2 regions of the Vagococcus intermedius genome follow, and region 2 is predicted to be linked to the other one. Evidence: predicted binding sites of a transcription regulator. Region 2 holds the regulator's gene; the other holds the start of a gene.

Region 1 (3,432 bases), 1.0 Mb from region 2:
TAACTGAAAAATGTTTCTAATTTCAATACTTTGAACTCCTATAAATAACGAACTAATTGCTAATACTAAAAGGATTAACATTAGCGTCCATTTTTTCAATACGCTCCACCTCTTTTTAATTGAGAATGATTTTCAGTCTCAATCTATAGTTTAAAGAAGTTATTTATAAATTGCAAGGACTTCTGAGTCTTTCTTTATAAGAAAATAACTCGACTGATGCTTTTAATTCCAAAGGAAAACTTTGAGTTATTCTTTAACAGATAGTATACTTTTAAGTAAGAAGTAATCTGACTGATTACATGACCCATTAAGAAAGGACGTTACTTATGAGCCAAACAGATGTGCAAGATTACTTAGAAAAAGGTATGTATGGTGCTCCTCAATTAAAACCTGAAGAAAAACGCCAGTATTTAGGAACCTTTCGTGAGCGTATTTTTTTAACCATGACAATTGCTGAAATGGCTGACAAAAAAAATATCACTCACTTTAAACAAGAATTAACAGATAATCCTCAACAACAGGTTTTAATCAATGCGGCCGTAGATTTCCCGATTCAAAATGACTACATGATAGCCGCACAAAAAGCTAAGTGCCCATTTAAAATTGTGGATACTGAAAATCAAAACTCACCAGAGGCCATTGGCTTAGTTTATGCTAGTGAAACAGCTGTTAATTTAGAAACAGTTGATGTCACTAAAAAATATCAAACAGTTCTTCAACAAAAAAAAACCGAATCATCTAAGTCCAAACCCGTTGAAGGTAAAAAAAGCAGCTGGTTTACTCGCTTATTCAAATAAAAAAGACCAGACACTTAGTGTCTGGTCTTTTTTATTTGTATCTTAGGTCTAAGCTAATTGGTTCATACGTTTGTGGCGCTAAGTTAGTAACTGTAACGCCTAATAATCGAATGCCTCTTTCCATCTCAAAAAATTCTTCCCAAATTAAGAGTGCTTGAAAATAAATAGCTTCTGCACTTGCTAGGTACTCCGTTAATGTCCGTCGTCTCGTCACTGTCTCATAGTCATCATATCTCACTTTTAATACGACTGTTTGACCATGTTTTTGTGTTTTCTTTAGTGTTTCTGCCACTTTAGATGACAGTTCCCTTAGCTGTAAGGTTACCTGATTTTCTGAGATAAGAGGCTTAGTATAAGTATTTTCGCGCCCAATTGATTTTCGCTCTCTATTGGGATTGACAGGAGCATCATGAATTCCCCGTACTTTTCTAAATAATTCATACCCCATCTTACCAAATTCCTGAATCAAGGCCATTTCACTCCATTTAAAAAGATCTTCCCCCGTAAAAATAGCTAACTCATGCATACGTGGGACTGTTTTTTTTCCAACCCCATGAAATTTTTCAATAGGTAGACTCTTTAAAAATATTTCAGCCTGATCAGGTAAAATTACCGTTAATCCACGCGGCTTTTCATAGTCTGACGCAAGTTTAGCAATAAATTTATTATAGCTTACACCTGCTGAACAGGTTAAGTGAAGTTCTTGCCAAATATCTAATTGAATTAAACGAGCTACTTTAATCGCACTTTTAATCTCATATTTATTTGTCGTAACATCTAAATAGGCCTCATCAAAAGCAAGGGGTTCTACCATATCAGTATAACGGTGAAAAATATCATGAATTTGAGCCGATATTTCTTTATAATAAGTCAAATCACCTTGAATAAAATTAGCACTTGGACATAGTTCATAGGCTTTTTGAGCACTCATCGCTGAGTGAATCCCATATTTACGTGCTTCGTAATTTGCCGTTGTGACGACACCTTTTCCCCCAGTTTCTTTAGGATGACGTGCAATAACTAAGGGCTGTCCTCTCAACTCAGGACGATCACGTTCTTCAACTGACGCATAAAAAGCATCCATATCTAAATGAATGATTTTACGTGTCGTATCTTTATTTAAAGGAAAACGTAATTCACTCATCCCAATCCCTCCCTAATTTCAATCTCATTATACCACGAACTAACGTTCCCTAACAAAAATAGCGTAAACAAAAAACAACCTTCTAAAAGATTGTTTTTTTCTGATTATCCTTCTAATGTACTAGCAATTTTAGTTGTCATTAAATCAATGGCTACTTGATTTTCGCCACCTTCAGGGATGATGATATCTGCATATTTTTTAGTTGGTTCAATAAACTGATGGAACATAGGTTTTACAACAGTTAAATATTGCTCAATCACTGAATCTAATGTACGACCACGTTCTTCCATATCTCGTTTGATACGGCGAATAATTCGAATATCATCTTCAGTATCAACATATAATTTGATATCCATCAAATCACGTAAACGCTCATCTTCTAAAATCAAGATACCTTCAATAATAATCACTTCTTTTGGTTCTTGATGAATGACTTGATCACTACGAGTATGTGCCTCGTAATCATAAACTGGTTTATCAATTGCTTTATAACTAATCAAATCTTCTAATTGTTCAATTAGCAAGTCAGTATCAAAAGCAAACGGATGATCATAGTTCGTTTTCAAACGTTCTTCAAAGCTCAAATGACTTTGGTTTTTATAATAAGAGTCTTGCTCAAATAACAAAATAGAGTGGTCTTTAAACTCGTTTAAAATCGCCTTGCTGATACTTGTTTTACCACTACCAGAACCGCCCGTTACACCAATAACGATTGGTTTTTTGTCTTTCTCCATTTGGTTAAAACCCTCTTCCCTCAAATTATATTCTTTATCTATACTAATCTATATCACGCTGATATTCAATGCCTAATTTCATTATCACACACTTTTATTAGTATTTTATAGTTCAATATAAAAATCATTGAAATATTCTTCTGGTATCTTAGCCATCCCGTCATGTTCATTAAAATATACTAAAAGTTTCTCCAGTTCCGTTGGTGTTAACTCTCGCCACTGCCCCGGTGCTAGCTGCTTGTCCAAGACTAGCGGCCCCATTGATAGACGCTTCAGATAGGTAACTTTTTTACCCATTGCTAAAAACATTTTTTTAATCTGATGGAATTTACCTTCCGTTATATCTAATAAAAGATGACTCTCCTGACTATTACTATGTAAAATACGTAGGGAAGCTGGGAGACATTGGTAGCCGTCATCAAAAATAATCCCATGTTTTACTAATTCTTGATCATATGTCGTTACTTCAGCATTGACTCTCACCTCATAACGTTTAACGACTTTTTTCGTAGCCATTGCCAACTGGTAAGCTAACTTTCCATTATCAGTTATCAATAATAATCCCTCAGTATCACGATCCAAACGTCCTACTGGAAATAAAGATGTTCTTTTTTGGTCTTCCCCTAGCAATCCAATAACTGTTTGATGCTCTTTATCAGTTACAGCACTGACAACACCTTGAGGTTTATTTAACATCACATAGCGATGTCCCTGTCCCTTAAGCTTATTTCCTTTGACACAAACCTCTTGTAAACCA
Region 2 (3,432 bases):
CAGCTTTCGCTTCTTCAATTGCTTTAGAAATAGCTTCTAAATCGTTACCATCTTTAACTAAGATATGGTGCCATCCAGTTGCTTCAACACGGCCTTTCACATCTTCAGTAAATGATTTATCTAATGGACCATCTAATGAAATATCATTTGAATCATATAATACGATTAATTTATCTAATTTCATGTGTCCTGCCATACTCATTGCTTCTTGTGAGATACCTTCCATTAAATCACCATCTCCACAAATAGCATATGTGTAATGATCTACGATTTTCAAGTTTGGCTTGTTGTAAGTTGCAGCTAAATGAGCTTCAGCCATCGCAAACCCAACACTCATAGCAATGCCTTGGCCTAAAGGACCAGTTGTTGCTTCAACACCATCAGTGTGATTTACTTCTGGATGTCCTGGAGTACGGCTACCCCATTGACGGAATCCTTTTAAGTCATCTTGGTTTACATCGTAACCCGCTAAGTGTAATAAGCTATATAACATTGCTGAACCATGACCAGCAGAAAGAATGAAACGGTCGCGATCTACCCAGTTTCTTGACGTACTTGGGTTGATTTTTAAATGTTTAGTCCATAAAGCATATGCCATCGGTGCAGCCCCTAATGGTAATCCTGGGTGACCTGAGTTTGCTTTTTGGATAGTATCCATACTTAAGGTACGGATTGAGTTAACGCCTAATTCATCAATTTTATCGAACATGAATGTATTCCTCCTGTTTTTAGGTTATTTTTACCTTAAAAAGTTATAGGTCTATTTTACCTTTATCTAGGGTAAATTGCAATCACTAAATAAGCGTTTACCTATTATTCTTCAATATGACGGTTGTGTAACCCTTTATCTTTTTGGATACTTTTCAATTTGTCTGGTGTGACATCTTTACCTTCTTGGTCGACAACTTTCATGCCCTCAATATGATTACGCATTCCTCCGCGGAAACGTTCTAAATACTCCTCGCGTAAGGCTTTTTGTTCGTTTTGTTCCGCTAAAGTTAACCCCTCACCTTTAGCTTTATTTGCCAATTCATTAATACGTGCCATTTTTTCTTTTGATAACATAAATTAATTCCCTCCTAATTTCCTTTATACTAGCTTATTTTTTTTAAAAAAACAACTAATCAAGAACACTCTAGCAAACATACGAACATCTGTTTGATTTGTCCTACTCTCTATGATAAAATTAAGCTAATTAATAAATTAATTAAGGAGTCCTAATATGACAAAACCGAGAGAATCAAGACAACCTGAAATTTTAACGTATATTTATAAACACGTGACAGAAAAAGGATATCCACCTACTGTACGTGAAATCGGAACTGCAGTTAATCTCTCCTCAACTTCTACTGTCCATGGTCACTTATCACGTTTAGAAAAAAAAGGGTTAATTCAACGTGACAAAACCAAACCAAGAGCTTTAGAAGTCACTCCTTTAGGTTTAGAATTAATTGGGATACAAGATGACTCAATCCCAGTTTTAGGGACGGTGACCGCTGGTGAACCGATTTTGGCTATCGAAGAAGCTTCAGATTTCTTTCCTCTACCACCTAACTTACACAATGATGATAACAATTTATTCATGCTAACTATTCGTGGAGAAAGTATGATTAACGCTGGCATATTAGATGGTGATCAAGTCATCGTAAAAAAACAAACCTCAGCTTCTAATGGGGATGTGGTCATTGCGATGACCAATGACTCAGAGGCTACTTGTAAAAGATTTTATAAAGAAAAAAACCATGTTCGCTTACAACCTGAAAACGATACACTCGACCCCATCATTCTTGAAAATGTTAATATCTTAGGGAAAGTAGTCAGTCTTTACCGCGATCATATCTAAAAAATAAGAGCCGTACTACCAAAAAAATGAGGTAGTACGGCTCTTATTTTAAAATTTATTGATAATATCATCTACATTTTTAATCATGACAGAGATCGTTCCGTCCGGATTATTTATAAATTCAATCAACTCTTTATCTTGATACACATCTATAGGGATAGTCAGTTCAATGCCATTAGCTAGTTTAAGTTTTTGTTTACTATATTTTTTTTCATACTTAGGAACATTTATCGGGACATCTTCAACAAACTTAGTCTGCTCTACTCGTTCTAAATAGTCAGCTTTGGCAGAGTGATTTCCTTCAAAAACAGCTTCTGCTATTTTTTCATTGCTCAATTTCCCTTCGGTCTCGATACTTTCATACACTGCTTGTTGTACATTAGAAAAACTAACATATTTTTCTTCATTGTATTTATCTGCAATTTCTTTAACCGCTTTTTTTACAATTTTCAAATTGTCTTGAACCGTTGGTGTCACCTCTGCTTTTAAAATTAAGTCCGATAAATAAAAAGTTTTTTGTCCATCAAATGAATATTTTTTTTCGATTAATTCGAATTCTAACGTGTCTAGATTAATCCAAAACCCTTCTTCGACTTTTTGGGTCACATTCGGCAAGATAGTTTGGTTAATAATTAAATTATTAAATAAATTTTCACCTTCATAATCAACATAATGGGTATAGGCAGGTTTGTAATTTAACTTAAATACACCAAAATATGCTTGATTGGTTTGTTCTCCGATGAAACAAAGTAAATCCCCGCCAGGTATTTCTTGACCTTGTTTTAAGCAGTCATGTAAAATCATGGCTACTGCTTCACTTTGTCCGATAAAATCTAAACTAGGGTCTCTGAGAATTGCTACAATATCGTTATTAGTCGGTAAGTGCCCTGTTTTTAAATCAGCTGTTTGAAATTTTTTCAAGCAGCCCGCCAAATATGTTTTGACCGCATAGTCACTAAGCGTTAAAGGTGCTTTCGAACAAATCAACGACCCGCCTTCTAAATCTAAGATATGTAAAACTGCTGTTTTTATTTCCATTTAATTACTCATCCTTTTCTAAACTCTAATACTATTATCTAAGAAAAGACCAATTGGAATCGTCCAATTGGTCTTTTCCAAAAACTATTTAGTTTTCTTGTGTTAGCTCTTTTCCTAGACCAATGATAAACTCTCGCAATTGATCTTTAACTTCAGGGTGTCTTAAGCCATACGTGATACTTGTCTTCATAAATCCAAATTTATCACCTACATCATAGCGCTCTCCAGCAAATAAATAAGCTAATACTTGTTCGGTCTGATTTAAAGTATCAATAGCATCAGTCAATTGGATTTCACCACCTGCTCCGGGAGCTTGATGGTCTAAAATATCAAAAATAGCTGGTGTCAATAAGTAACGACCAATAATAGCTAAATTACTAGGAGCGTTATCAGGCATTGGTTTTTCCACAAAATAATCAACCTCATATAGGCCATCTCGTACTTCTGAAAGTGGGCTAATAATACCATACTTAGATGTCTCTTCACGAGGGACTTCCATTACAGCCAGTGTTGCCCTTTTTGTTTCCTCATAATTATCTATAAGTTGCTTA

What was found. The regulator LexA, encoded in region 2, represses DNA repair genes until DNA is damaged. The targets are predictions, from matches to a motif close to CNAACANNTGTTNG.
Region 1: a site for LexA is predicted at 1,977-1,990, ahead of dinB (DNA polymerase IV). Genes of this name have one in related genera too.

What each region holds. Positions count from the first base shown of each region.
Region 1 is NZ_CP110232.1:2,092,503-2,095,934, forward strand. It holds gene OL234_RS09740 (ABC transporter permease) at 1-99, opposite strand, end outside; gene OL234_RS09745 (YueI family protein) at 327-797, shown strand; gene dinB (DNA polymerase IV) at 829-1,941, opposite strand; gene udk (uridine kinase) at 2,046-2,675, opposite strand; gene OL234_RS09760 (pseudouridine synthase) at 2,781-3,432, opposite strand, start outside.
Region 2 is NZ_CP110232.1:914,156-917,587, reverse strand. It holds gene tkt (transketolase) at 1-709, opposite strand, end outside; gene OL234_RS04280 (DUF896 family protein) at 814-1,065, opposite strand; gene lexA (transcriptional repressor LexA) at 1,223-1,843, shown strand; gene OL234_RS04270 (nucleoid-associated protein) at 1,892-2,881, opposite strand; gene galU (UTP--glucose-1-phosphate uridylyltransferase GalU) at 2,970-3,432, opposite strand, start outside.